DNA from 2 places in the Lysinibacillus sp. ACHW1.5 genome. Region 2 is predicted to be linked to the other one. Evidence: riboswitches for the same ligand, from Rfam matches in the RefSeq annotation. Region 2 holds a riboswitch; the other holds the start of a gene.
The links. A riboswitch is a leader RNA that binds a small molecule or an ion and turns the genes downstream of it on or off. The one in region 2 is predicted to bind preQ1.

Region 1 (15,966 bases), 540 kb from region 2:
TTTAACTGGTGATATTCCAAATCCTAAAAATCCGCCGAGTGGTTGTACCTTCCACACAAGGTGCCCCTTTGCATCAGATATATGTAAGCAAGCTATACCAGAAATGAGGAAAATTAACGAAGAGCAAAGTGTTGCATGTCACTTTGTTAACTAATGGAGAGGATGTTTATAAATGAAAATAGGGTTAAGCACATACAGTATGGTTAAAAAAATGAGACAGGGAGAGATGGATGTTCTAGATGTTTTACAATGGGTAGCAGACAACGGTGGTCAGCATGTAGAATTAGTGCCCTATGAATTTACGGTTGTAGATAACTATGAACTTGCAACTGAAATTAAAGATAAAGCAGCAGAGCTAGGATTAGAGTTATCCGCCTATTCGTTACCAGCTAACTTTATTCAGGATACGGAGGAAGCTTTTTTAGAAGAAGTTGAACGTTTAAAGAAACATATTGATGTAGTACATCATATGGGTATTCACATTATGCGCCATGACGTTACTCTCTTTACCTTACCAAAGGAGCAAACATCCATTCATTATTACAACGAGCATTTTGAAGAAATGGTTAGAGGCTGTCAGTTAATTGCAGATTACGCGAAACAATTTAATATTACGACAACGATTGAAAATCATGGCTTTAATGTTCAAACAAGTGATCGTGTACAACAATTAATTCATGCGGTAAACAGAGACAACTTTAAAACAACTTTAGATATCGGTAATTTTTTATGTATTGATGAAGAGCCTCTCATTGGTGTTATGAAAAACATTCCTTATGCTGCTACAGTGCATTTCAAAGATTTTTATATTCGTCCTTATTATGAAAATCCAGGTGAGGGCGAGTGGTTCCGTACAGTTCATAACAACTACATCAGAGGTGCTATTGTCGGGCATGGTGATATAAATATTCGAGAAATTATTAAACTCGTAAAAGGCAGTGGATATGATGGCTATCTTACTATTGAGTTTGAAGGAATGGAAGATTGCCAAGTAGGTTCAAAAATAGGGATGGATAATGTACGTCGTTTATGGAATGAATGCAAGCTCTAAAGGAGGAAAGCACATGGATAAATTAAAAGTTTGTGTCATTGGCACAGGTTCTATTTCAGATTTTCACTTAGGTTCCTATACGAATAATCCATACGTTGAATTATATGGCGTGTATGATGCTTCCATTGAACGAGGCAAAGCAAAAGCAGCCCAATTTGGAGCAACACATGTTTTTTCTTCAAAAGAAGAGCTATTCGCAGATAAAAATGTGGATGCTGTCAGTATTTGTACATGGAATAATACGCATGCTGAATTGGCGATTCTTGCTTTGGAAAATGACTTACATGTTCTAATAGAAAAGCCGCTATCTATGACTTATGCAGAGGCTCTAAATATCCAAAAGGTTGCAGAAAAGCATCAGAAAGTATTTCAAGTGGGCTATGTAAGACGATTTGCAACAAATACCAAAGTACTGAAAAGCTTCATCGACGATAACAAATTGGGCGATATTTATTATGCCAAAGCTTCCTGCCTAAGAAGATTAGGGAATCCAGGAGGCTGGTTTGCCGAAATTGATAAGTCTGGCGGCGGACCTTTAATTGATCTAGGGGTACATGTAATTGATATATGCTGGTACTTAATGGGTAGACCAAAAGTGAAACGTATAACAGGTCATACTTACAATCAATTAGGAAATCGAAATCATATAGAAAATTTATCCTTCTACAAGGCTGCAGACTATGATGCAACTAAAAACACAGTAGAAGACTTAGCAAATGCCCTCATTACATTTGAGAATGGAGCATCGCTAATGGTAGACGTTTCCTATACACTACATGCTTTAAAAGATGAAATAAGTATTAAGCTATATGGCACGAACGGTGGAGCAGAGCTAGAGCCTGAATTAAAAATTGTAAGTGAAGAGCATAATACAATTTTAAATATTCATCCTCAAATTAACGATCTAACTTTTGATTTTGCGACAGCCTTTCAAAATGAAATTAATTCATTTGTTGATTGTTGCCTTCATCATTATGATTCAGTTGCACCTGTGGAGGATGGGGTAGAAATTATGAAAATCTTAGAAGGTATTTATATTTCTGCAACTGAAGGAAAGGAGGTTGTTTATTAAAATGGTAAAATTGGATAATAAAATCGGTGTGATAGTAGACAGCTTTCGTTTACCTATTCGTGAAGGTTTATTAAAGGCGAAAGAAGTTGGGGCACAGGGGGTACAAATGTATGCCGTTTCAGGTGAGCTGGACCCCGATAACCTAAATGCTGAACAAAGAGCAGAATTGAAGGCGTATATTTTAGGGTTAGGTCTAGAAATCTCCGCCTTATGTGGAGATTTAGGAGGACATGGCTTCCAAGATAAAGCAGAAAATGCCTGGAAAATCAAGAAATCGAAAGAAATACTGCAATTAGCCAAGGACCTAGGAACATCCATTGTTACAACCCATATCGGTATTATTCCTGAAGATGAAAATGACCCAATCTATCAAACAATGCTGGAAGCTTGTGAAGAATTAGGACAATATGCTACATCATTAGATGCTTATTTTGCGATTGAAACAGGGCCAGAAACGAGTAAAACATTAAAAGAGTTTTTAGATAAGCTATCAACGAACGGTGTATCGGTTAATTTTGATCCAGCCAATATGGTGATGGTAACAAAAGATGATCCTGTAGCTGGAGTCAAACTATTAAAGAAATATATTGTACATACACATGTAAAGGATGGTATTCAACTGCAGTCAACGAATCCTAAAGATGTGTACGGGTACTTAGGATACGATTCTGGAACATCTCATGATAAAATAGAAGAAATGGTGGAAAATGGGGAGTTTTTTAGAGAACTTCCATTAGGTCATGGAGATGTCAATTTCGAGCTTTATTTTTCAGCTTTACAAGAAATCGGATACAATGGCTATTTAACTATTGAACGAGAAGTGAGATCAAATCCCGAAAAAGACATCAAAGAAGCTGTACAATTCATAGAAAAGTTTAAATAGGGGTTGAATCTAATTTGAAAAAGCAAGATCAAGTACAAATGCGAAGACAAAATAAATATATTGTGCTTGACGCAATAAGGCAGATGGCGCCAATTTCAAGAATTCAATTATCAAAATATACAAAAATGAGCCCTACGACCATTACTCGTATTGTGCAGGAGCTAGAAGCGGAAGGCTTTATTCTTGAAGGGGTATCGGAAGAAACAGCCATTGGTAGACGTCCTACGTTAATTCATATGCGAGAAGATGCTTTATATACGATTGGGATAGAAATTGACTGTTTTTCTATTCGGATAGGTATACTAGATTTCTTAGGGAAGCTTATTGCCTTTCAGGAAGTCAAATGTAGCATCAAGCATCAATACGAAGAAGCTATATATCTACTTAAACGATCTATAGAAAATATCATGACAGAATATCAGATTGCTCAGGATAAATTACTAGGCATTGGGATAGGAATTCCAGGAGTAATCAATAACGAGGAAGGAATTATCGTTTCCTCTGAGCAATTGAAGTGGGAAAACTGCCCTATAAGAGAAGATTTGAATGGTGTTTTTGGTTGTGAAGTCATCGTAGATAATGAATTAAAAATGCAAATCATTGCTGAAATTGGTGATATCTATACGCCACAGTATTCAAATTGTATTTTAGTCGGAATTGGAACGGGAATAGGAGCATCCATATTATTAAATGGAGAAGTGTATCGTGGCATTCAAAATAAAGCTGGAGAAATAAGTCATATAACGATTAATCCCTTTGGTGAAATGTGTCACTGTGGTAAAAGAGGATGCTTATCGATGTATGTTTCTGAAGTTACGCTGTTAAAAAGAACACCTAAAAATCTTAATATTCAATCAATAGAAGAGATTTTGCAGTGTGTTGATCAAGGTGAGCAATGGGCGATCGATATTCAACAAGATGTAGCTACTTTTCTAGCTATAGCCATCAATAATCTAGTTTGTTTATACGAACCAGAGGCTGTCATCGTCAGTGGAGAAATTATTGAGCACAATGTGACATTTCAAAAACTACTTAGTGAAAAGTGTAAACAGTATATATGGAAGGAATTACAACCCTACTTTGATTTACAGTTTTCCAATCAATTAAAAGAAGGGGTTGTTAAAGGAGCGGCATTACAAGCACAAAAGCAGTTGCTGTCTGTTTAAAGAAAGGTTGGTTGATTCGTGGCTTACTCAGAATTTTTAAAGGAGTATCGTTCAGGATTAATGGAAAATGTGCATTATGGACAAATGAGTGCTGTGAATCTAACGAAGGAAGAATTCGTCTCTGTAGGTCAAGACTATGAGCCTGTGTATTTTCGTTCTGCAGCAAAACCATTTCAAGCCATTCCCATTTTTATGACTGATTTTATAGAAAAATACGGAATTACTTCAAATGAAAGTGCATTATTTCTGGCTTCACAAAGAGGCGAAATTTATCATCAAGAGGCATTAATCTCTTTGCTGGAAAAACTCCCTATGAATGAAAGTGATTTAATTTGTGCAGCATCCTATCCATTAAATGAGGAACCTAAAACACAGTATATTCAACAGGGATTTGAAAAGAGGAAACTCTTTCATAATTGCGCGGGCAAGCATTTAGGATTTTTAACTGCATGTTTAGCAAATGGCTATGATGTCAAGCAATATTGTCATCCAGAACATCCACTGCAACAGATGATAAAAAAATATATTGCCTATTTAAGTGAATATGAGATAGAGAGAATTCGTACAGGGATTGATGGCTGTGGTGCACCTGTCTTTGCAATTCCGCTAAAAAACATGGCCATTGCCTATTTAAAGTTAGCACGACCAGAATTGATTGATGATGAACTAATTCGTGAAGCAGTAATAAAGCTTACAGCAGTAATGAATCAAGAGAATCATATCATTGCAGCACAAAACTTTATTTGTACAGCATTATTAAAGGATTCTAATATTGTGGCGAAGGGCGGAGCACAGGGCGTATACTGTTTTGCTCTTAGAAATGAAGGAGTAAGTTTCGCCTTGAAAATTATGAATGGTTCAGAAAGTCCATGGCCGAATGTAATTGCTTCTGTATTGGAACAAATGCAGTATAAAAATCAAGAAACAATTGAGCGTATTAAAGCATTGTCTCCTGCATTTGTGCATAATGATGCAGGGATAGAGGTAGGAGAAATTGTATCTACAATTAAAATTGTATAGAGGTGAAGGCACTTGCATGTTTTGGCAATAGATGGTGGTGGAACGAAAACGATTGCAACAATCTCAACATGTCATGGGCAAATTATGGCGCTAGCTGAAACAGGCAAAAGTAATCCCACATCCATGAGCTTCGAGCATTTTACAGAGACGATAACAGAATTAATAAATGATTTAAAAAGACAACAGCCTCACGAATTTCAACACATTACAAAGTGCCATGCGGGCCTGTCTGGTGTAACAGAAAATAATAATGAGAAAATTACCTATGCATTATTAACCTCGCTTTTACCGAAAGGCTGTCAACTATCACTATCGAATGATGGAATGAACGCGCTGTATGCAGGAACCTTGGGGCAGCCAGGCATTGTACAAATTTCTGGTACGGGTGCGATTACACTCAGTATAGATGCATCTGGAAGAATTGAACGTACAGCAGGATGGGGTTATATTTTTGATGATGAGGGCAGTGGCTATGATATTGGCATTCGCACATTAAAAGCGGTATTTAAAGCATTCGATAAAAGAGGTCCTGAAACGCTTCTAACAGCAGCGGTATTAGAATATTTTCGATTACAATCCGTTCCGCAGATAATTGAAGTGGTATATGGTGAAGGACATCCGAGGGATACCATATCTCCTTTAAGTAAGGTTGCAATTGAATGTGCTAAACGTGGTGATGGAGAAGCCAATACGATTATTGATCAAGTGTGCCATGTTTTTTATCAAAGTATAGACGCTTGTTATAATAAAAACCCGTTTGCACATAAGCAAGTCAAAGTAGTGCTAGCTGGTGGCGTTTTTAATGAATTGGAGCTATTTACTAAAAAATTAATCGCTATAGATAAAAAGAGTAGTAATCAGTATCACTTCGTGGGTGCTTATAGCTTACCGGTAGGTGGTGCCGCTTTAGCTGCTTTAAAATTACCATATAATGAAGCAAAGCTATTTATTGATCAATATAATGCAAGTATGAAGAAGTTTTTAACGAGTTAATACCCCTTAACTTTGCAAGTAGAGAAAAGCATGTACATGTCTCTACTTGCATTTTGTCAGTCTCCTACTTTAAACATATACCCCTTATATGAATTATGAATGATCATGACGATTCCGATAAGCATAAAATTGGATAATAACGAACTTCCGCCATAGCTTAAAAAGGGTAGGGTGACACCTGTGACAGGTAAAAGTCCAATGGTCATGCCTATATTTTGAGTAATTTGAAAGGCTAGTAAGCTTGAAATACCTGCCCCCATTAAAGTCATAAAGGGGTCTCGCGCTACTACCGTAATAACAACAATACGATAGATAACAAAAAATAGTAGTGCTATTACAAATGCTCCTCCAATAAAACCTAGCTCTTCCGCAATAGTAGAGAATATAAAATCGGTATGTTTTTCTGGTACATAGACATTGTTATGTAGATAGCCCTTGCCCACAAATTCTCCTGATCCGATAGCCATAAAGCCTTGGCGTACTTGAAAAGAAGAATCTGTATATTCATAAGGCTGAAGCCATCCATAAATTCTAGAAATCTGATGTCCTGAGAGAGCACCTAAAACCTTCTCTGTAAAAAATTCATTAAATCTGACATAGAGCACTACCATCGTACTGATGATAACTAGAGGAACGGCCGTAAATATGGCAAGAAGCTTTCTATGAATACCTGAAAAGAAAATCATTGGTAAAATCATTGCCATATACAGCATGACCATACCTGTATCGGGTTGTCTATAAACAAGTAGCGTAGGAGGAAGGACAATTAGCCCGATTTTTATAAGTAACCAAAAATCTGCTAGATAAGAGGGGCGAACATTTTTCTCTTGATGAGCAATAATGACCTTACTCACAACTATTAAAAAAGCGAATTTTAAAAATTCCGATGGTTGGAGAGAACCTAAAAACGGGATCTGATACCATGATTTTGCCTGATTGATCGTTCGAGCAATGCTTTCAGGTGCAACAATAAGACCAGCCGTTAAAGCAACTATTAGGAAGTAAAATGGCCATCCAATCTTTTTCAATTGTTCAATATCAAGCAAGGAAATTCCAAACATGATGGTGAATCCGATGACATAAAATAAAAACTGTTTGATAATAAAGGAACTTGAATACTGTTCAAAATTTACACTACTAGAATGGACAAAAAGGCAACTAATAGCGCCGAGTAAAAGAAGACTTATTACTAAACTCCAATCTAACTTCTTGAATTGCGTCAAATGTAACACCTCCATTCTCTATTAGGAACGCTGACAATGTATGGAAGGTTGCGAATGTTTTCCTAAAAGTAGTATGAATAAGTAGCAACAATCTGGCTAATTTAGCGAGTTAAATTACCTAAATAAAACTAAATGATGGGTATAAATTCTTAATATTTCGATTAAAATTTACAAAAATATAACACTGGCTTTATATCTCTATACTATCATTATTGGTAAGAGTTGGAGGAGGAGCCAAGGATCATGCATTTTTTCCGTTTCATTAAGGTGAAGGACAAGTTACTTGTACTCATGATTGTTTGTGTATTATCGAATGTATTGCTAGGTGTATTCAGTGTAGATTATTTAAGGAAAATGTCGTGGCATGCAAGTGAGAGTTACACACAGGGACTTGTCCCAATTGGATGGCTAAATGAGCTAGAAGAATCACAGCGTCGATTGGATTTTATAGTAGATTCGAAGGGTGACGATAAAGAAATGACAGCCATTTTACAAAACATGGCCCAGCCTTTAGAGCATCTAGATAGCCAAGAAATTGATAAAAAGATGAGTCATCAAATTAAGAAGTATAAGTCATTGCTTAAGAAGCAGGAAGAAGCCATTGAGAATTTTAAGCAATTGAACCATGGTGAGCTAGATCAGTTTTATGTGCAAACATTTTTACCAATTAGTCAGGAGAGTCATGCATTATTAGAAGATACGCAAAATTATTTGGTTCAACGAGCAAAAGATCAACAGCAGGCTTATCAGAAAGATGTGCAATTTGGCTACTTGTTACTAGGTGGTGTATGCTTAGCGGTTGTCTTGCTTGTTATCCTTATCGGTTTTATCGCAACGAAGGCAGTCAATGTGCCAACCCGTCAACTAAAGTCGTTATTAAAACGTGCAGAACAAGGTGATTTCACTGCCAATGCAAGCTATGTAGCTCATGATGAGCTTGGTGAAGTAGTTCTGTCTTACAATCAAATGGTAACAGAGGTGAAACGACTACTCCATACTGTGACAGACAGTGCCTATGAAGTAGAAGAAATGACTGGGAAATTGCAGAAATCCTCTGAGCAATCATCAACAACGACATTAAAAATAGCGAAGGATGTACAATCTATTTCAGAGTCAACGTCTGCTTCTTCTAGTAAATTAGCTTCGAATACGGCTTCCTTAGAGGAAGTTTTAAATGATGTACAGGTTATTTTAGAAAAGGTTCAGGTTGTAGAAAGTTTTGCACAAAAAACGGCCAGAGATGCAGAAAGCGGAACTGAAATTGTACAGGCTAATTTAACGCAAATGCAAGCTATTAAGCAGGCGGTTGAAAAATCTAATACAGCTATCTTTAATTTAGTAGAGCGAGCTGCATCGATAGATCAAATGATTGAAGTAATAGAAAGAATAACAGCGCAAACAAATTTATTAGCTTTAAACGCGTCAATTGAAGCCGCTAGAGCAGGAGAGCATGGTAAAGGCTTTGCAGTAGTGGCTAATGAGGTTCGTAAGCTTGCAGAGCAAACTGTTCAATCGACACAAACGATTACATCCATTGTACAGAACATCCATTTAGATTCGAGTTATGCGGTACAAATGATGGAAGGCGTTTTAGTGGCGACTGAAAAAGGTGTAGCTGTTACAGGACAAACTGCGTCAAGTTTTGATCAAATTTTAGAAAAAGTACATACTATTAAGCCTTATATTATGGAAGTATCTGCTACGGTTCAAGAGATTGCCAATCACACGAAGAAGGTAAGTGAGGATGCAGGTATGCTGACAGCCTTATCTGATACGAATGCCGTGTCTACTAAGCATGTAGCTACGTTAACAGCTGATCAATTAACAGCTCAGCAACAGTTCCATAATTATATTAAGGAATTGCGCAAAGTATCAAAAGTTTTGCAAATAGCTGTCAAACGTTTTTCGATATAATTTAATATTAAAGAATAATATTCGAAAAGGGTCTTCTTTGCAAAAAATAGCAAAGAAGATTCTTTTTTTGCATGGTTACAAAACTAGCTTATGAAAGTGCAAAAGTTTTGTGTTTTTGAGGTGTACAAATGTGTTTTGTATATTTTTGTAGCACAATATTTTTCATGACCTCATATACTGTGAATAAGGGATTGTATGTTCTTTGTAAGGAATATTGTTAATATAATTGTTGTATTTTCAAAACGAACACATTATAATGAATTTCATTGAAAGTGTTATTAAATCAATGTTTATTAATATATTTTTGTACTTTCAGAAAGTACAATTGTTCACATGTGGAGGTTTTGGGAAATGAAAAAGATTATTGTTACTGGAGCACTTGGTCAAATTGGTTCTGAGCTAGTAGAAAAACTTCGTGGTATTTATGGAGAGGACAATATACTTGCTACAGACATTAGAAAGCTTGAACATACTAAGGGCCCATTTGAAATATTGGACGTGACAGATGGACAAAGAATGCATGATTTAGCAAAGGACTTCGGTGCAGATACGATGATGCATTTAGCAGCATTATTATCAGCTACAGCAGAGAGAAATCCATTGTTAGCTTGGAATTTAAATATGGGTGGATTAATGAATGCGTTAGAAGTTTCACGTGAGTTAAATATGCAATTTTTCACGCCAAGCTCAATTGGTGCGTTTGGTCCGTCTACACCTAAGGAAGATACACCACAGGATACTTTGCAAAGACCAACAACTATGTATGGGGTAAATAAGGTAGCGGGTGAGTTATTATGCGATTATTACTTCAATCGTTTTGGTGTTGATACACGCGGAGTACGCTTCCCAGGGCTAATTTCTTATGTAACACCTCCAGGTGGTGGTACAACAGATTATGCAGTAGAAATTTTCTATGAAGCCATCGAACAAGGCAAATATACATCGTATATTCAGGAAGGTACATTTATGGATATGATGTACATGCCAGATGCCTTACAAGCTATTGTAGATTTAATGGAAGCAGACGGTAGTAAGCTTGTTCATCGCAATGCTTTTAATATTACAGCCATGAGCTTCGAACCTTCGCAAATCGCGGCTGAAATCAAGAAACACTTACCAAATTTTACAATGAGCTATCAGGTAGATCCTGTTCGTCAGGCCATTGCAGATAGCTGGCCAAACTCTTTAAATATTGAAGCGGCTCAAAAAGAATGGGGCTTCAAAGCAGAATATGATTTAGCTAAAATGACGGTAGATATGTTAGAAAAATTGAAAATTAAACTGCATAAAAAAGCAATTTCATAATAGATAGGCAACGGGTGAAGACTAGACTTCATCCGTTTTTTTATATTTAAAAGAAAATTATTGGAATATATAGATTAAATTATGAAATTAAAATATAATAATATTCGGAATATTAATAGTATTCAGTTAAATTGATACTATGATAATTTCACAAGGGGAAATTCACAAATGAAGGGATGATGGGTTTTATGATGCAAGCACCATTAGTTTTAACTAGTTTTTTTAAACGAGCAGAGAGCTATTTTGCAAGAAAATCAATTATTTCACGGACAAGCCCACACAAAATACATCGTTTAACATATGGGCAGTGGGCAAAAAGAACGCGTCGTTTAGCAGATGCCCTTACGAAGCTTGGGATGACAAGAGGAACAAAAGTCGGCTCCTTTGCGTGGAATCAGCATCGACATTTAGAAGCTTATTTTGCTGTGCCTTGCTCAGGGGCAATCTTACACATGGTAAATATTCGTTTATCAGAAGAGCATTTGATCTATATTATTAATCATGCAGAAGATGAGATTTTAATGGTAGATGTAGATTTATTACCGATCATTGAAAATATTGCGCCAAAACTTGATACAGTGAAACATTATATCATTATGACGGATGAACCAGCTTTGCCAAAGACTACATTACAAAATGTTTTATCCTATGAGGACATATTAGCTACTGCTGATGAAGAATTTCAATTTCCAGAGGATATTGATGAAGAAGCACCTGCCGGTATGTGCTATACAAGCGCCACAACAGGGAATCCAAAGGGGGTTGTCTATTCCCATCGGGGTTTAGTATTACACAGTATCATGCTGAGTATGTCTGACTCTATGGGAATTGCGGAAAGAGATGTCGTGATGCCGATTGTACCCATGTTTCATGCAAATGCATGGGGCTTGCCTTTTGCTAGTGTCAATGTGGGTGCTACACAAGTTCTACCAGGTCCACAATTTACTTCAGCATTAATAATGGATTTAATCGAACAAGAAAAGGTTACATTAACTGCTGGTGTTCCAACCATTTGGATAGGTGCCCTACAGGAGCAGGAAAAGAAAGAACGAGATATTAGTTCTTTAAGAGCGATATGCTGTGGTGGATCGGCTTCACCAACTCGACTCATTCGGACATTTGAAGAAAAATATGGGATTCCTTATATTGTTGTCTACGGCATGACGGAAACTACACCAATCGTGGCATTGTCTAATTATATGTCATGGATGGAAGATTGGCCGATTGAAAAGCGTATTGAAGCTCGAGCGATGCAAGGGATGACAATGGCAGGTATCGAATCTAGTATTATTAATGAGGCGGGGGAGGTACCTTGGGATGGCGAAACAATGGGGGAATTACGTTTAAAAGGCCCATGGATTTCCAACGAATACTATCGTGATGAGCGAACAGCAGATGCCTATCGAGATGGTTGGTTATATACTGGTGATATTGCTGTACGAACAGCAGATGGCTTTATTAAAATTACGGACCGTACGAAGGATCTTATTAAATCAGGTGGGGAATGGATTTCCTCTGTTGATTTGGAAAATGCGCTGATGACTCATGATGCCGTTTTAGAAGCGGCTGTCATTGCCATGCCCCATGCTAAATGGCAGGAGCGTCCATTAGCTTGCGTTGTATTGAAAGAGGGACAATCAGTAACTGAACCAGAGCTTCTTGCTTTTTTAGAAAATCAATTTGCCAAGTGGTGGGTACCAGATGCAGTCGTCTTTCTAGAAGAAATTCCAAAGACATCTGTCGGAAAATTCCTGAAAGCGAAGCTGCGAGATAATGTAGCAGAAATTTATCCTAAATCATTGGTATAGGTAAAAGAGCGATTTCCGTAAATGGAAGTCGCTCTTTTTTGAGTTATTTAGTTAGCATATGGAAGACTTGTTCAACGTCTTTATCGCCACGACCAGAGATATTAATAATAATGCTTTCCCCAGATGATAAAGTTGGTGCTAATTTTAGAGCATGTGCGACTGCATGTGAGCTTTCAAGAGCAGGAATAATACCTTCAACCTTAGAAAGTACTTGGAAGGCATCTAAAACCTCTTCATTTGTCACGGTCACATACTCAGCACGGCCGATTGTTTTCAAATGGCTATGCTCAGGTCCCGCACCTGGATAATCTAAACCAGCTGCTATTGAATAGGTAGGGAGTGGGTTACCTTCTGCGTCCTGAAGTACTAAACATTTGAAGCCGTGTAGCTCTCCTGGTGTTCCTTCGTTTAAGGTAGCAGCTTTGTCTGGCTCTATTCCAATAAGACGAACATCTTCGTCTGCAATATAATCAGCAAATGCCCCAATGGCATTACTACCGCCTCCTACACAGGCAAGAACAGCTGTCGGCAGCTTTCCTTCCTTTTCTAATATCTGTTCACGACTTTCGCGGCTAATCACTGATTGAAAATGTTTAACCATTGATGGGAAGGGATGTGGTCCAACTGCTGAGCCTAATAAATAGAAGGTTGTTTCATAGTTTTCTACTAAGTCAGCGAATGCCTCATCTACTGCATCCTTTAAGCGGCCTTGCCCTTTATCGACAGCTACAACTTTCGCGCCGAGAAGTTCCATGCGAAATACGTTCAATGCCTGACGTTTTGTATCTTCCAAGCCCATATAAATCGTGCAATCCATTCCAAACATGGCACACGCTGTAGCTGTTGCTACACCATGTTGACCTGCCCCTGTTTCGGCAATCACGCGATTTGCTCCCATACGTTTAGCTAGTAAAATTTGTCCTAATACATTATTGATTTTATGGGAGCCTGTGTGGTTAAGGTCTTCACGTTTTAAATAGATTTTTGCGCCACCTAATTGCTTTGTTAAATTCTCTGCAAAATAAAGAGGGGATTTACGACCGACATATTCACGGAAATAGTAATCTAATTCTTGCTTAAAATCATCATCCTCTTTATACTTTTGAAAATTCTCATCTAGTCTATTTAAAACATTTTGAAGCTCCTTTGGAACAAAGCTTCCACCAAATTCACCGAAATATCCCTTTTTTTCTACTACTGTACTCATCTTAACTCGACTCCTCTATGCTAATTTTTCCAAAAAAAAAGCCACTCCAATCCCTCATAAAAAGGACGAGTAACCGTGGTGCCACCTTCATTCGCAATTTTTGCGCGCTTTCCTGCTCCGGTAACGGGGAGCGAAACGGCCTTACATTTGATAAGGCTGCTCTGAAGTCCATTCACAAGTCTGTACTACTGGTTTGCACCAACCACCAGCTCTCTAAAAGTAACAATGCTTGCTACTACTCTTCTTCCTTGCATTTATTAGAAAGAATTGTAGAGTATTTTCAGAATAGTGTCAAGAAAAAAGACGAATCTAAAAAGATCCGTCAGTTAAATCAAATTTTTAAAGTCAAGGCGTTTGTTTAATACATACATAATCGGTGCACCTACAGCTAATACAACAAATTCACCCGCCGCGACGGTTAGCCAAGTCCAGAAAAATGGCAACTCTAAAGCCAAGTTCAGCTCAAAGGCAATGATAAACATAGTACATGTAAAGAGCAATGTATTAATAATTAAACGTGCCCAAATATTTTTGACAAATTTACAGATTAAAATAAACAGGCCAAGAGTAATCATTGAATGACCTACACCAAACACTAAATCGTAAATGCCAAGTGGTGAAAAGAGATTAGAAATCAATACACCAATAATAATCCCTACGGCAAAGCGTGGATTAAAGGCCACTAAATGGTTAAACATCTCAGATACTCGGAACTGTACCTCTGTAAAACCAAATGGGGCAACAAGCATGGTTACAGCTATATATAGAGCTGCAATGATACCACTTGCTGCTAAAAATTTTATTTTCATATTCATTTCTCCTTAGTTTTTTTTCGTGGGATGGTTACGAACCACGGTGCTTTCACACAAGTAAATATTCTATTATAGATATCTAGTAGAAGTCAAATGTCAGACTTTGTCTATAATGTCCTATCGTCGCAAAATTGTCATAAATATTTTTTACTATGTTGAAAAAAGAAATCGATTAACTAAAACAGCGTAGTTTAGCGGTTTAAAGCGCCAAATTAAATGAAAAACTAAAATATTTTGTCACTTTTAAAAGTCAGAACATTCATAATGTTGTTGACGGAGCTCGATAATAACGATAATATAGCGATACATTCACACTTTGTTTGGATAAAGTGCGATAGATATTCGAGAATATAATCGGGGGGATTATTTGTGAAAAGCAATGTAAAGAAGTTGTCATTCCTTCTTTTTGGATTAGTGTTGCTTCTTGCTGCTTGTGGTAGCGGTGGCTCAGGTACAGCAGATTCAAAAGGAAATGAAAAAAACAATGCAAGTGAGAGCGGAAATGCAGACGATAAAACATATAAAATCGGGATTACTCAAATTGTTGAGCATCCATCGTTAAACGCAGCAACGGAAGGCTTTAAAAAAGCAATTGAAGATGCTGGCTTAAAAGTTGAATACGATCCACAAATTGCACAGGGAGATAACAGCCTTAACACAACGATTGCTAACAATCTAGTGAGTGCAAACGTAGATTTAATTTTTGCTAACTCTACACCTTCTGCACAAGCAGCTGCAACAGCAACAAGTGATATTCCAATTATTTTTACATCGGTTACAGATGCTGTTGGTGCACAGCTAATCGACTCAATGGAGAAGCCAGGGAAAAATATTACAGGCACAATTGATCTACATCCTGAAACGATTTCTAAAACAGTAGCATTCTTAAAAGACCTTGGTGCGAAAAAAGTAGGGATGGTCTACAATGCGGGTGAGCAAAACTCAGTTGCCCAAGTTTCAGAAGTGAAAAAGGTTATGGATGAACAAGGTTTAACGGTGGTAGAAGCATCAGCATCCACTTCAGCAGATGTAAAGCAAGCGACAGAATCTCTAATTGGTAAAGTAGATGCTTTCTATATTATTACTGATAACACAGTAGTTTCTGCTTTAGAATCGGTAATTGATGTTGCCAATACGAATAAATTACCATTAATCGTAGGAGAATTAGATTCTGTGGCACGTGGTGGTTTAGCGGCTTATGGATTTGAATATTTCGATATCGGTTATGAAGCAGGTCAAATGGCTGTGAAAATTTTAAAAGGTGAAGCAACACCTGCTGATACACCAGCACAATATCCTCAAAATCTGAAACTATTAATCAATAAAAAAGTAGCGGATGATTTAGGCATCGAAATGAAAGATTCTTGGGGTGCAGAAATTCTAGAACAGTAAAACGAAGCGGGGGAGAACTATCCCCGCTTTATCTTCATTTTACAAGCGATATAAATAATAAAGAGATTTAGGAGATGATTCAACGATGTTTTTAGCATTATTTGGCGCAGTGGAGCAAGG
Region 2 (15,966 bases):
TGGGGAGATAGTCGAATTTTCCATTATAAGCGTCCATACTTCTCATTGGATATGGATATATCATTGGAGAAAGAAATCAAAGAATTAGCATCAGGTGCGGAGATCGCAGAGAGATTAAAAAGCGCTAACAGTATTCCTCTGTCTGATATCGACGAAATCGTCTTAGGCTATTATTTAACACAAAATCAAGAACAGAATATATTTATATTTGAACCTTGTTGGTTTGTTATTCGTAATGGTACATGGACTAAACTGACTCCTGAAGTATTAGGAGGTGTTAAAAATGGATTGGAATAGAACAAAATCTATTTTTATATTCGTTTTTTTAATACTGAACATCTTCTTGTATTCACTTTATGTCAATCGCTATAATGAAGCGAAAGATATTGAGGTACCAGGTGAAAGAACAATAGAAGCCCGTTTAAAGGATGATAATATTACGTATGGTACATTACCAAATAATATTGAATCTGCTTCGTATATGACAGCTCAAGTGCATAAATTCACACCAGACGAATTTAGTAATAGTAACCAGCAAGTTAAATTTAAGGATGATAATAATACAAAGGCTCGTGTTATTTTTATGAGGCCTGTTAAATTACGTAATGTAAGTGATGATGCAAGCTTTACAGATTTTGCCCTGGCAAACATCATTGAAGGTGCATCTTATGCTTTATGGAAAGTAGACCGCGAAGAACGAGTCGCGATTTTTTTCCAAAAGACAAACAATCGAATGTTCTATTATAGTGGTTCATTAAAAATAAAATGGAATGCTAATAACGAAGTAACAATGTATGAACAAACAATGATTGATAATATTGAAGAAATGGAACAGCAGGAAACAGTTATTCCACCACTTCAAATAATTCAAACTTTGTATGCAAAGGGACCGCTCAAGCCAGATTCTCGCATTACACAAATGAAACTAGGTTACTCAACGCTTGTTAAATTGACACGAACTCAGGTATTGGTGCCAACATGGGAAGTTCAAGTGAAATTATCTGATGGAACAAAAGAGGAGTACTTTGTGAATGCAGTAGAAGGTAAAGTCATCGAAATCCAGGAGGACAAGCAAGAGAGCGAAGAAGAAGACTGGGGAGTTGAATAATGCGATTTAGTGTTTTAGCAAGTGGCAGTACAGGGAATTCGATTTATGTAGAGAATGACGATCATGCTTTTATCGTTGATGCGGGTCTTAGTGGGAAAAAGATGGAGCAGTTATTTACAAAAATCGACCGTAATATGAAGCAGCTCAGTGGTATCTTTGTTACACATGAGCATAGTGATCATATTAAAGGAATTGGTGTACTATCACGGAAATATAATGTACCAATTTATGCAAATGCCAAAACGTGGCAGGCAATGGATGGGCTTATTGGGGACATTCCAGTAGAGCAACGTTTTGAATTTGAAATGGATACAGTGAAGCATTTTGGTTCTTTAGCTGTTGAATCCTTTGCTGTTTCACACGATGCAGCAGATCCAATGTTCTATACTTTTCATGAAAATGATCGCAAGCTTGTTATTATTACAGATACAGGCTATGTCAGTGATCGTATGAAAGGAATTATTCGAGGCGCTGATTCTTTTGTCTTTGAAAGTAATCATGATGTCAATATGCTACAAATGGGACGCTATCCTTGGTCTATTAAACGTCGTATTTTAAGTGATGTAGGACATGTGTCTAATGAGGATGCAGCAATTGCAATGAGTGAGGTTGTATTTGATAAGACGACCAATATTTATCTTTCACATTTAAGTAAAGATAATAATATGAAAGAGCTAGCACGTATGAGTGTCGCACAAACCTTACAATCTTGTGGCATCCTTGTTGGTGAGCATGTTCATCTATTTGATACGGATGCAGAAGAACCAACAAAATTGGTGACGGTTTAATCATAGGCTATTTAGATAAAATTTGAAGCTGTTCAACGCATAAAAAAATGCATTGAGCAGCTTTTTTTATGCCTATTTTATTTGTTTTTCATCTGATTTTAATGTTTGAATCGTAAGATTAGGGTAACAACTAATTAGATAGCACTCAAAGGAAAGGATGACGAACATGAGCTATTTCCAAGATGATGATAAAAACAGTGATTTCCTTAAAAAGGATGAAGTACCGAAATCACCTCTTCAAGAAAGACTAGAGCGCGAGGAGCAAGAAATGCAGACTAAGCGCATGAAAAAGAAAGGTGGAGGAGGTAAAGGCGGCTATTTCTTTAGTGGTCTGGTCGGTGTCATTATAGGTGCTTTACTTGTGTGGCTTATGCTACCAGGACTTGTCAATCAAATGCCTGGAACAACAACAAGTAATACAGGAAAAAATAACACAACAATTAATCAGGTAGCTACAGAAGTAACAACAGATGTGACAACTGCAGTTGATAAAGCCTCACAAGCAGTTGTCGGTATCACAAATATTCAAGAAGTCACAAGCGGAGGTTTTTGGAGCCCACCATCAACGACAACAAAAGAAGCAGGAAGCGGTTCAGGTGTTGTTTATAAAATTGAAGGTGACAAAGCCTTTATCATCACAAATAACCATGTTATTGAAGGGGCAAAGCAGTTAGAGGTCACAATGCCAGACGGAACAAAAGAACCTGCACAATTAGTGGGTCACGATGTTTGGACGGACCTTGCAGTTATTTCTATTAACTCTAAAAATGTTAAAACAGTTGCGACATTCGGGAATTCGGATGTATTAAAACAAGGTGAAACAGTGATTGCCATTGGTAACCCACTTGGTTTAGACTTCTATGGTTCTGTGACAACTGGTGTTGTTTCAGGTAAAGACCGTTCTGTACCAGTAGACTTAAATGGTGATGGCACAGAAGATTGGCAACAAGAAGTCTTGCAAACAGATGCTGCGATTAACCCAGGGAATAGTGGTGGAGCACTTGTAAACTTAGCTGGAGAATTAGTAGGAATTAACTCCATGAAAATCGCTGAATCCTCAGTTGAAGGTTTAGGGTTCTCTATTCCAATTAATTCAGCTATTCCAATTATCGAGGAGCTAGAGAAAAATGGAGAAATGAAACGTCCAACAATGGGAGTTTCACTTGCAGATTTAACAGATGTGCCATCATTCTATCAACAACAAACATTAAAATTACCTGCAGAAGTGACAACAGGTGTTGTTGTAACAGATGTCATGAATAACTCACCAGCCTTAAAAGCAGGGGTTCAACAATACGATGTTATTGTAGAGATGGATGGTCAAAAAATTGAAACAACCATTGATTTACGCAAGCATTTATATAATGACAAAAAAATTGGTGATAAGCTAACATTAAAAGTGTACCGTCAAGGTAAATTAGTCGAGCTATCACTAACATTAACAAACGGTAATACATTGTAAAGAATATGAAAAGCGATGGAGATCTAATCGGTCTTCATCGCTTTTTTATGAGGATGGAGAAAATACTTTTATGAAATATTGTGGATAACTAGAAAATTGTGAATACTATTTCCGCACAGCAAATCGGGAGTAAAAGGCACTTCTTCCATACCTGCTATTACTTTGTTACAATAGATTGTGGATAACATAGACTGATTTGTGAATAAGTTTGTGGAAATTTCGGAAAATAAGGAGACATCAAAAAATGGAAAAGTACAGCTGTGAAAGCCATATAGATCACGCTTTAGACATGTTTGTAGCAGAACAAAAAGTGTTCCCAATTATGGATAAAATCGAAGAGGATAAAAAGTTATCCACAAAGTGTAGCTACTGTGAACAGGCAGCAGAATATATTGTATCAAGTAAATAACTTTACACAATATATAGAAATGACATGTGGATATGTTGATAACTTTTGTGGATAATTTGTTTGTAAATGAATTGTAAAGGTGGATAACGTGTGAATATAACGATTGTATCAGTCGGCAAGCTAAAAGAAAAGTACTTAAAAATGGGGATCGATGAGTACGTAAAACGTCTTGGCGGCTATGCAAAAATGGATTTGGTTGAAGTGCCAGACGAAAAGGCACCTGAACAACTAAGTGAAGCTGAAATGGATATCGTCAAGAAAAAAGAGGGCGAACGCATCCTGGCGAAAATTAGCCCAGATGCTTACGTAATCGCCCTAGCCATCAACGGCAAAATGAAAACCTCCGAACAAATGGCTGCCGACATCGAATCCCTCATGACCTACGGCAAAAGCAAAATTGCCTTCGTCATCGGCGGCTCCCTCGGTCTGCATGATGATGTGTTAAAGCGTGCAGATGAGCAACAATCTTTTGGTAAGATGACACTTCCTCACCAGCTCATGAAGCTTGTGCTAGTCGAGCAGATTTACCGTAGTTTTAGGATTATGAAGGGGGAACCTTATCATAAATAAGGGCTTTTTGAATAAACGACTAATCATTATCAATATGATTAGTCATTTATTTTGCTTCATAATTAATAGAGAAAGCTGTATATACATCTATCTTTTTGACACGGTTTTACGCTTCCCTAGTTTCAGATTAAAAATCCTGTTGCTCCACGTATTTTGTACGGTTTTAAAATCAGGTCCCGTTTCATTTGCTATTTTCCGTAACGAATAACCCTTCTCCTAATACAAAAATTTGATAAGATGAACTTGTATTATTGTAAGTATCCTTTCCATTCCTCTTAATCGACTTTTTTTCCAATTAGAAGGGTACGGACAATGATATTTTTTTACGTTTTAAAGGACCTATAACTACTAGAATTTCCACTTACAATCTGCTCCTTTTTTATTTTTCCCTAAACATTTTATATTAATGTGAAATTCCACGTAATCAACCATATATAAATTGACCTGTAGTCATAATTAATAATCATAAAATAAATATTCTAAAATTTAATCAATAATATAATAAAATAAATATTGACCGCGAGTATAAAAAGTATTATAAATAGTTTAGAAGTTATTTCCAAAAAGGGGAAATGTGAGTTGTCTAATACACGTATACATTTTATGGATTTTTTAAAAGTGTTTCTTTCTTGCACTGTAATTGTCCACCATGCAGGTCAACCTTATGGCGGGGCAAATGGTTTTTGGTATGTACGAGATTTGGGTGTCGATTCTGACTTGGGCGTTTTTTTTGGGATAAATTCGGCCTTTAATATGAGTCTTTATTTTTTTCTTTCTGCTTATTTTATACCTCTTGCGTATAAACACAAAGGGAGTATAGGTTTTTTGAAAGATCGATTGAAGAGAATTGGTATACCTTTATTATTTGGATTTATAGTAATAATTCCTTTAATAATGTACTTTTATTATAATGAATTTCGTGGTTACCCTCACCTATCGTTATATGAATACTATAAAAATATTTATCTAGGATTTAGTGAAAAGCCATTGAATTGGGCAGGACCATCTTGGCCAGACTTAAATTTTGGCCATCTTTGGTTTATTGAACATCTTCTTATTTATTCACTGATATATCTAGTATTAATGAATCTTTTTAAAAAAATTAATTTACCAAAAATTTTAATTTCCCCAACACATAAACATATTTTTATATTTGTTATTATCATATCGTTAATCACTTTTTTAGTTCGAACAAGTTATTCGATTGATGAATGGATTGGTGTTCTAGGTTTTATCCAAATGGAGTATGCACACTTTCCTCAATATTTAGCATTTGTAGTTTTGGGAATAACAGCTGCTAATAATAACTGGATTTATCATATCCCTAAAAATGTTGGTAATTTATGGTTATTTATAGGAGTTTTATTAATTGCTTTAAATGTAATTGGGTTTGTACCACATTCAAGGGGTGGATGGGATAATAGTTCACTTATTTATACAATCTATGAGACCTTTTTATGTACAGGACTTTCAATTGGTTTAATTGAATTATTTCAACGTAAATTAAATAGAAAATCAAAATGGATTGAGGCTTTATCTAAAAATTCCTTTTGTGTTTATATTATTCATATTCCGGTTTTAATTGGAATTCAATATATTTTAATTAGTGTACCTGTTTCAGGCTATATAAAATTCGTATTAGCATCACTATTGGGGATCGTATTTAGCCATTTAATATCGTATTTTATTATTCAAAAATTACCGGTTATTAGTCTACTATTCTCTGGGACAAATCATAGACGTTCTCAAGGTTTAGTGAATAAATTTAATAAGAAGAGTATATATTAGTTCTCTGCTTGTCTCCAATTCTCTCTTTGACAACATCCCTGCGAGTTTTTATAACACAGGCTATTCTCGCAGGATTACTTTGGAAATCAACAGGATCTTTATGATGATATTCCTTTAAAGAAAACATCAAAACTCATCATAAGTTGTGTAATAAGATCATCTTCGCCACCACCAAGACACCAGTGGGTTAATACACCAATAAACATTTGAATAGTTAAGTCTGCCAGTGTTTCAGGGGATAATTTTTGTGTAAATTCCCCTGTTTCCTGTCCGTACTTAAAAATCGGAATCAATAAAGCACGAAGATTATTCATATTATCTATGTGATTATTTAAATTATTAGCACTTGAGAGAGTTGCCATTAAAGTTGCTCTTCTTAATGACCTTGTATAGTTTAAATTATGTACGATATTAATTAACGAAGAGAGTAGTTTAGGTACTACTGGACTTGTGATATTCATTAATTTTTCAGCTTCCGAATAGATTGAAAATCTTTCAAAATCTTCTATGACTGCCTCTTTTGTCGGAAAATAATTAAAAAAAGTACCCTTAGAAACTCCAGCTAATTTCACAATATCTTCAACCCTTGTCGACTCATATCCGTTTTCCGAAAATAATTTGAAGGCAGCGTTTGTTATAGCTAATTTAGTTTGTCGTTTCTTTTCTTCCCTTCCCAATTTTATTCACTCCATTTCTTGCAATAACGTTATTATTAATTCTACTATAAATAACTGTTTAAAAAGTATTATTATGAAAAACAGACAGCTATTCTTGATATGCTCCCAATTAGGTAGATAGATAAAAAAATTCATCTTATCATTACATTTAAATTTAACGAATTATCCGTAGGCGAAAATTTCGTAAAACGAAATCTGGTGTGAAGCTTCATTTACGCCTTGCCTATATGGAAAAAGGGTATTGTTATCCGGATTAAGCCGTACTGACAAATGCCATCGAAAATAACCACCATCATTTAGAAGTATTCATTGATGACAAAGAATGCATGTCCATCTTTGGCCGTGGCTACTTAGATTACGAACGGTTTAATCCAATGACAGAGGAAGGGTATTTTTCTGTTACTCGTTTGCGTTACCCGAAAATCCATCTATTTTATCCGATGAAGTGGTCGTAATTGAGACGACACAAAATCGGTCTGAAAATGTACTTTTCTTAATTAAAGTCCTCGATTCAAAAGGGATCTACGTAAAATTCAAGGAGAGAGCGTTTTATAAAGAATTAATCATCGTTGTTGCACAAGCCACAGGATATAGTAAAAAGTGGTTGATTACTACCTTTGTTTAACTACTTACGCATATATTTTAACGTAATTTCCCATTTTTTATTTCCGGCTTGGAGAGTAAAAACGACCACACTGAAATGCGAACTTTGTAGAAAAAGTACCAGGCACTATTAAAAGTGCCTGATACTTTTTTGTTTTATTGGGAGTGGATTGGGTATTAACTAGCATAAGCAAGTTATATAGCAAGAGGTATTGTAGGAATAAACGAAAGAGAAAGGAGTTATAGCAACATGTTGTTGAGTAAAAAGTTACTATTGGTCTTTAGCACAATCGTAGTCTGCTTGTTATCTGGTTGTGGAGAGAAGCAGAAGCTTGAAGATGGATCTGAACTGATCAATAAAAATCAATTTGTTTTTGCTACTTCTGGTGAATTTAAGCCATTTAGTTATATAAATGACGATCTTACAATGTCGGGCTTTGATATTGAGGTTGGAGAAGCGATTGCAAAGGAAATGGGCCTTGAGCCGGTTCAGAAACGAATCAAGTTCAAAGGGATTGTGGAAGGGGTGAAAACAGGAAGAGCGGATGCAGCCGTTGCAAGTCACACGATTAACCCGCAGCGGAGTAAACATGTTTCTTTCTCTACCCCCTATTATTATTCAGGACCGAAAATTTTCACCAGACCGGATAGTAAAATTAGGACTGTTGAAGATTTAGAGGGAAAGGAAGTAGCTGTTGCAAAAGGATCAACATATGCCGATACAGCTTCCAAGTATACAGACAACATCAAAACATATGACAGCGATATTACGGCATTAAAGGCGTTGAGTAGTGGGCGTCATGATGCAGTAATCACAGATTTTGTTACAGGAAAAACTGCTGAAAAGGAAGGTTTTAAGATTAAGGGACAGCAATTAATTAATCGCAGTGAACAAGCGATTGTGTTGCCTCAGGATAATCCAAAGCTAGTGAAGCGAGTTAATGAATCTTTGGAACAACTTCGGGAAAATGGAACATTGACTCAAATCAGTATCAAATATTTTGGTGAGGACATTACCAAAAAATCAGAATAAACCAATGCTATAAAAGAAAGGAAGTAGTACTTTGCCAAGTTTTTCGCATTTTTTTCAAATACTAATCGAAACAAAAGGTGTATTCTTTAAAGCTATGCTTTTAACATTAGAGCTGACGGTGGTTTCTATCTTACTGGGAATCATCATCGGACTAGTCTTTGCCTTATTAAAAATTTCTAATATAAAAATTTTAGAACTTATTTCAGATATATATGTCTATTTGGTTCGAGGAACACCACTGATTGTTCAAATATTTATCCTCTACTTCGGAATTAGCGGGATTTTCCTTCTTCCTGATTTTTGGGCTGCTTCACTTGCTCTAGCGCTACATAATGGAGCTTATATTTCTGAAATCCTTCGTGGAGCAATTCAGTCAGTCGATAATGGCCAATTTGAAGCAGGACGCTCGTTGGGAATGACAAAGACACTGACATTAAGAAGGATTATTCTCCCACAGGCATTCCGTAGAGCGTTGCCGCCTTTAGGCAATCAATTTATCATCAGTTTAAAAGATTCATCGTTAGCCGCATTTATCTCCATGAATGAGCTGTTTAATGTGGCGACAACACTTGGGTCGAATAATTTCGATGAAATGACCTACTTACTCATTGTAGCAGTCTACTATTTATTGCTGGTAGCGTTGATGACATTTGTAGTGAACCGAACTGAACTAAAATTAGCAGTAAGCGACAGATAGGAGCTGAAAAAATTGGACACTAAGGAAATGATTAAAATAAGTCAATTGAATAAATCGTTTGGAGACTTACATGTATTGAAAAATATCGACATGACAGTCTACGAGAGCGATGTTGTTTGTCTAATAGGATCGAGTGGGTCAGGAAAAAGCACCCTCCTTCGCTGCTTGAACTTTTTAGAAAGAAAAGATAATGGCAATATTATAATTGAGGGAAATGAAGTCAATCCACGGACAGATGATCTTAACAAGATTAGAGAAAAGGTTGGGATGGTGTTTCAAAATTTCAACTTATTCCCACATAAAACGGTTTTAGAAAATATTATTGAAGCACCTGTTATGGTAAAGGGTGTAGACAAAGAAAAAGCTATCATCAAAGCAAAACAATTACTGAAAAAAGTAGGTTTGGAGGATAAGTCGGATGTCTATCCTAGTAAACTATCAGGGGGGCAAAAGCAACGGGTGGCGATTGCTAGAGCACTTGCGATGGAACCAGACATTATGCTTTTTGATGAGCCAACATCGGCACTCGATCCTGAGCTTGTGGGAGAGGTTTTAACAACCATGAAAGATTTGGCTGAAGAAGGAATGACTATGGTTGTTGTAACCCATGAAATGGGATTCGCAAAAGAGGTAGCTGATTGGATTGTCTATATGCATGATGGGAGAATTATTGAACGCGGCACACCTGAACAATTTTTCAATCATCCAAAAGAGGAGAGAACACGAGAATTTTTAACTGCGACAATGCTTAAATAAAACTAAAAGGTTCTGAATGGTAAGGTTTGGATCTCTTATGGGTTTGCATTAAATATATGATTACTAGATAAAGCTTGTACAGAAAAACTGCACATAGACTCGTTACAGCCAACCTTATCATGAGTAAGTGAAATTTAAATAGCAAAAGGAGAAATTGCAAAGCGCAATTTCTCTTTTTGCTGGAACGGTACTTGTTTAATTATAACTCAACTTCGGTAACTTCATTATTACCATTACCATTGCCATTGCCGTTGCCATTGCCATTGCCATTGCCATTGCCATTGCCGTTGCCGTTGCCATTGCCATTGCCGTTGCCATTGCCGTTGCCATTGCCATTGCCATTGCCATTGCCATTGCCGTTACCATTGCCCGGCTTTTCAACTAATACATCAAATGTTAATGTGTGGTCACCATACGTTGCTGTAATTGTCGTAGTACCTTGACCTTTACCTTTTACAGCCCCTGCTTTTACAGTAGCTATTTTATCATTTGCTACTTCGTAGGTTGCAAGCGTAGTAACATCTTTTTCTGTTGTTCTACCCTCAAAAGTAGTTACTTCAGTAATCTTAACCATAACCTCTTTACCTATTCTAGTTTCAACCTGAGCTTGGTCAATTTCTAGTGTTACGATTGGTGTTTCTACAACAGGTGCTTTTACTGTAACATTTACCGTAACTTCATGATCACCATATGAAATAGTAATCGTAGTCGTGCCCTCACCTATAGCAGTTACTAATCCATTTGCTATTGTTGCAACATTTTCATCTCCCACAACATAAGTAGCTTTTGAAGTTACATCTTCCTCTGTTGCTTCACCTTCTGGAGGAGTAGTTGTCTCTGTTACTGTAAGTTGTGCAGATTCCCCAGCTGTTAGGTCTAGCTCAGTTGGATTGACAGAAAGTGTTACTTTTGGTTCAACTACATCTTTTTCAAATATTAATGCTTCACCAACATTCCCTGCAGCGTCTTGAATTTTTACTGATACAGCATTAGTTTCTGTTGTTACTGGGAATGTGAAGCTACCGTCTTGATTTAATTCAAAAGGAACTGGCGCTTGTATTTCGCCATTCACAGTCGCAATATAGGAAGCTTTTAATTTATCATTTAAATTGTAGTTTAAACCATATAAATATAACTCTTCATTGTAGTCGATATACTTATCTGTTACCTTTCCTGTAGCGACACCTTCAGCTACTGAACCAGTAATTTCTGGTTTAGTTGTTTTCACGATAATTGGTCCAACATAATCGGAAACTACCCCTGATGCCGCAAGACCAGTAAAGTCAATAGTATAGAGACCATCTGGAATTGTTGTGGCAGGTTCTGTTCCCCATGGTTTGTATTGCCCAGCGATATTCAGCGTATAAGAGCCTTTTCCTAGCGCAGTACCTGCATGTAGATAACCGATGTAGCCATCACCATATTCTCCACCTTGAGGATTCATAATATCCCATAGCTCGATATAGTTAGTTGTTACATCGCCAGTTAATGTAAATGAAAGTACAGCTGAATCCTTCACGCCATCTCCATTAAAGGATAGATCTGTTTCTGTAATCTTTAAATCTTTAATTTCAGTTACTGCCTCGCTTCCAAAGTCAGCTGCGAATGGCAATGAAATTTCTGTAGCACCACCGCTGATGTGAATATACCCCAGTATTTCCGAGCCGTTTGGAGCTGTAGCTTGTGAAGCCGTTAATGTAAGATTTAACACTTGCTCACCAACTAGATTAAATGTTGGCTGGTCGACTGTAACAGTTGCATCACCAAATGATTTTGTCACATCAATTGATACATTATAATTACCGCCGTTCCCCTTTATATCTTTTACTAAAACTTGTTTTGTTACGGAAATATCCTGGTCTTTAAGTGATTGTGGACCAAAAGTAACTGTCCCTTTTAAGTTTTCTGAAACAGCTCCTGTTCCATCTAAAATTGCACTATCCAATGCATAGGCAAGAATTTCTGGATGTGCTGCAGCATAAGCATTTACACGACCTGCACCTTGAGAGAACACATCGTATTTTGTTTTATCTAAAACCTTTGCTGTATTAGAAAGCGCCACTTTTATGTCGAACGCATTCCAATCAGGATTTGCTTGTTTAAGTAATGCAACAATACCTGTAATATGCGGTGTTGCCATAGAAGTTCCTGTTTTACGATCATATGCCTCTGCGTAATCAGCATCAGGGAAATCCTTTTTATACATTGGAATCGTTGACATAATGTTTGTTCCAGGTGCACTTACATCTGGTTTAATATCAAAGTTTGGCGTAGATGGGCCACGGGAACTTGAATCGTTTACTTCATCTCCCAGTGTCTTTGTAGAAGTAAATTGACTAAAGCTAACTTTTCCAGTTCCACCGGCTAATGCAGCACGAATTGCATTGCCATCCGTTTGGGACATATCAAATGTTGGTAGAAAAGCAAAAGAATCACCCAGGAATGTACCTGAAATATTAGGTGCATTTGTTCCACCAGCAAAGTTATGAATAATTGTGGCGACTGCTCCATTTGCCTTTGCATTCGCAATTTTATCAACAAATGCGATACTGCCACGAGAGATTAATGCCACTTTACCTTCTACATCGATTCCCTCATAGTCTTTTACTTCTCCGTTTCCAGGAATAGCAACTAGGTCAAATTCTCCTTGAAGCTGTGTTGCTAAATCCCTTCCAAAAGTTGTTCCCATTAATGGGAGCTGTTTTGTTAAGTTGTAGTCACCAACTGTAACATTCACTTCACCGTTATACATTGTTTCTGGATTTGTTGTGTTACCCACAGCAATTCCTAAACGAGCGGTTGCAGGCGTGCCCATTGTTCCTCGATTTGGGCCGGAGTTCCCTGTTGCAATTACTCCGATTGTTCCAGCCATCATTGCATTATTAATAGCAAATGAACCAGCGTCCGTTTCAGAGTTAGCCCCCCCACCAAGAGAAAGGTTGATTATGTCCATTTTTTCTGTGACAGCCGTTTCAATTGCTTTAACAATACCAGATGTAGCCCCACTTCCATATGCACCAAGAACACGGTAAGCATAAAGGTCTACTTTTGGAGCAATTCCTTTAATGCCGAAATTGTTAGCTCCAATTGCTGCAATAGTTCCAGCAACATGAGTACCGTGAGAAGTATAGAACGAGCTTCCCTTTTCATTAAATTCAGGTGTTCCAGCAGGACGCTCAGAAGGCAAGGTTTCCGATGCATCGTCATCTGCCCGAGGCTTTGTGTAAGTTGATGAATTTGGAATGAAGTTTTTCCCACCCTTGTAAATTCCGGCGAACTCAGGGTGATCTGTGTCAATACCAGTATCTAATACTGCTACCTTTATACCTTGTCCTTCAATTCCTTCATTCCAAAGCTGTTCGATGCCGAGGAAAGAAATACTTGTATTCATTTGAGCCTCTAATTGATCTTCCTTAATCAGTTCTGATGATTTCATTGTATTATCTTCAGATGCGTAAACAATTGCATCAGGTTCAATTAATGTTATTCCTTCTATTGAAAGCAGCTTTGGGAGATCATTTGCTTTCACAGTTGCTGCAAAACCGTTTAAAACAGTATCAAATGTGTAGCCTTGAGTCATTTGAACATTTTTAGTAGCTAATTCTTTCTTAACTTGTGCTTGTTGAGATTTTACATTTGATCGAACTTCATTTGCTCGCGCATTAGAGAACTTTTGGCCTTTCAATTGGCTCATTCCTTGCTCTAGTGCCACAGGCTTTTCAGATAAATGTACGATGACTGCAACTTCTTGATTGCCTGATACATTTTGTAAGCTTTCGTGAAGAGTTGGACCATCTTTAGACAAGCTTAGCTGTTCAGCGATAGCCGCCTTTAATTGAAATATACTTTCACTTTGGCTATCCTGCTTGAATGGCTTCGAATCTTCAGCATTAGCACTCGATAATGGAACCAATAGAAAAAGCACCATAACGAAAGCTATCATACTACTTAAAAACTTCGTAAACTTAAACTTTTTCAAATCTCATTTCTCCCTCCGCTCTTAATTATCACACTTTTCAGTTTAATGTGATATTTCCAATTTATCACAGGTGAGATAATTCGAATATCGGAATATTGAAAAATCTCAAAATATTGATAATTAGTATTACTTTGTCAAAAATGGATTAATTCTATTTTCCTAGTAATTTAATAAAAAAGTAGAACTTTCAAATGAGTATAGACTTACAGTAATTCGTACTTTTTATCATTTAAGAGTTTTATAAAAAATCTATTTGACGTCCTGTATTATTTTTTGTACGATATTGAAGAAAAGAATGCCCGGACTAGAACGGGAGAGGTTCATAGCTGATACCCTCTATAAAAAACTATGGAAACATGACAATATGCCATGTCCATATCGGACGTGGCTTTTTTTTATCTGTTTACTTATGTTTTAAATAGAATGATTGGTGATGCCTCTCTTGAAAAGTGTTGGGAAACATTTTACAAGGAGGTTTTTTTATGTCTGGCAGAAGTCATGAAGAAGGATTAAAGGATTTGACCCTATTAGGTAATCAAGGTACAAAGTATTCCTATGATTATGCACCTGAGGTATTAGAGGCAGTGGATAATCTTCATGCTAATCGAGATTATTTTGTTAAGTTTAATTGCCCAGAGTTTACTAGTTTATGTCCGCTTACAAATCAGCCGGATTTTGCTACGATGTACATTTCATATATCCCAGATAAAAAAATTGTTGAAAGTAAATCTCTAAAGTTGTATTTATTCAGTTTTAGAAATCACGGCGATTTCCATGAAGATTGCGTGAATATCATTATGAATGATTTAATTGCATTACTTGATCCAAGATATATAGAGGTTTGGGGGAAATTTACTCCACGTGGGGGTATCTCGATTGATCCATGGTGTAACTATGGGAAGCCAGGAACTAAATACGAAGAAATCGCCAATTATCGTTTAATGAACCACGATCTTAACCCAGAAAAAATTGATAATCGATAAATGAAGCAAGACAGAGGTTTTTAGCTACCCTCTTAAAAAAACTAAGAAGAAAGCAGCACTTTTTCTTAGAGTGCTGTTTTTTCGATATAAGGGAGTTTTTATAGATGAAAAAGGAAAAAGCAATTGTAGTATTTAGTGGAGGTCAGGACAGCACAACTTGTTTGTTCTGGGCAAAAGAACGCTTTGAAGAGATTGAGGCAGTAACTTTCGATTATGGTCAAAGGCACCGTCTTGAAATTGACTGTGCGAAGGTGATAACAGAGGAGCTTGGTATCAAGCATCACATACTTGATATGTCTCTCCTGAATCAACTTGCTCCGAATGCATTGACACGACAAGACATAAAGGTGAAGGACGGAGAAAATGGTGAGCTCCCATCGACTTTTGTGCCTGGCCGCAATCTCCTTTTTCTTTCATTTGCGGGCGTTTTAGCGAGCCAAGTAGGGGCAAAGCATATTGTAACAGGTGTTTGTGAAACTGATTTTAGTGGCTATCCGGATTGCCGAGATGTCTTTATTAAATCCTTAAATGTAACGTTAAATTTATCGATGGATGATTCCTTTGTGATTGATACACCCTTGATGTGGCTGAATAAGGCACAAACATGGGAATTAGCTGATCAGCTTGGGGCACTTGAGTTTGTACGACAAAGAACGTTGACTTGCTATAACGGTGTTATAGCAGATGGATGTGGTGAATGCCCAGCATGTAAATTACGAAATAAAGGGCTTGATGAGTATTTAAGTTATAGGAAGGAGTCTTAAGGCATGTCAGATTTTAAAATCGTTGAGAGACTCCAGAGAATTGATGTGGATATTCAAAGAAATCAATTGAAATATCATGCAAAGCGTGTTCTCATAAGCAAAGAATTTACCTTCGATGCTGCCCATCATCTACATCATTATGAAGGGAAATGTAAAAATCTACACGGGCATACCTATCGAGTCATATTAGGACTGAGTGGCTACACTGATGAACGTGGTTTGATGATCGATTTCGGCGATATAAAAGAAATATGGAAACAAAAAATAGAGATTCATTTGGATCACCGTTATTTAAATGAAACGCTTCCACTCATGAATACGACGGCAGAGAATATTGTTGTTTGGATTT

Region 1: another riboswitch for preQ1. It lies ahead of L6W14_RS02325 (QueT transporter family protein); the one in region 2 lies ahead of queF (preQ(1) synthase).

Annotation. Positions count from the first base shown of each region.
Region 1 covers NZ_CP091777.1:487,061-503,026, forward strand. Annotated here, with positions in the region: gene L6W14_RS02265 (ABC transporter ATP-binding protein) at 1-154, shown strand, start outside; gene L6W14_RS02270 (sugar phosphate isomerase/epimerase family protein) at 173-1,051, shown strand; gene L6W14_RS02275 (Gfo/Idh/MocA family protein) at 1,065-2,123, shown strand; gene L6W14_RS02280 (sugar phosphate isomerase/epimerase family protein) at 2,125-3,006, shown strand; gene L6W14_RS02285 (ROK family transcriptional regulator) at 3,021-4,172, shown strand; gene L6W14_RS02290 (asparaginase) at 4,191-5,192, shown strand; gene L6W14_RS02295 (N-acetylglucosamine kinase) at 5,205-6,185, shown strand; gene L6W14_RS02300 (FtsW/RodA/SpoVE family cell cycle protein) at 6,242-7,408, opposite strand; gene L6W14_RS02305 (methyl-accepting chemotaxis protein) at 7,652-9,322, shown strand; gene L6W14_RS02310 (L-threonine 3-dehydrogenase) at 9,674-10,627, shown strand; gene L6W14_RS02315 (long-chain fatty acid--CoA ligase) at 10,816-12,435, shown strand; gene trpB (tryptophan synthase subunit beta) at 12,479-13,642, opposite strand; T-box leader at 13,701-13,900, opposite strand; gene L6W14_RS02325 (QueT transporter family protein) at 13,969-14,451, opposite strand; PreQ1 riboswitch class I at 14,458-14,502, opposite strand; gene L6W14_RS02330 (ABC transporter substrate-binding protein) at 14,824-15,846, shown strand; gene L6W14_RS02335 (ABC transporter permease) at 15,932-15,966, shown strand, end outside.
Region 2 covers NZ_CP091777.1:4,507,041-4,523,006, reverse strand. Annotated here, with positions in the region: gene L6W14_RS22780 (YycH family regulatory protein) at 1-297, shown strand, start outside; gene L6W14_RS22775 (two-component system regulatory protein YycI) at 284-1,108, shown strand; gene L6W14_RS22770 (MBL fold metallo-hydrolase) at 1,108-1,896, shown strand; gene L6W14_RS22765 (S1C family serine protease) at 2,063-3,358, shown strand; gene L6W14_RS22760 (CxxH/CxxC protein) at 3,603-3,767, shown strand; gene rlmH (23S rRNA (pseudouridine(1915)-N(3))-methyltransferase RlmH) at 3,858-4,337, shown strand; gene L6W14_RS22750 (acyltransferase family protein) at 4,917-6,125, shown strand; gene L6W14_RS22745 (TetR/AcrR family transcriptional regulator) at 6,224-6,802, opposite strand; partial or broken gene L6W14_RS22740 (IS4 family transposase) at 6,979-7,322, shown strand; gene L6W14_RS22735 (transporter substrate-binding domain-containing protein) at 7,656-8,438, shown strand; gene L6W14_RS22730 (amino acid ABC transporter permease) at 8,470-9,135, shown strand; gene L6W14_RS22725 (amino acid ABC transporter ATP-binding protein) at 9,163-9,891, shown strand; gene L6W14_RS22720 (S8 family serine peptidase) at 10,091-13,870, opposite strand; PreQ1 riboswitch class I at 14,180-14,226, shown strand; gene queF (preQ(1) synthase) at 14,353-14,853, shown strand; gene queC (7-cyano-7-deazaguanine synthase QueC) at 14,958-15,617, shown strand; gene queD (6-carboxytetrahydropterin synthase QueD) at 15,621-15,966, shown strand, end outside.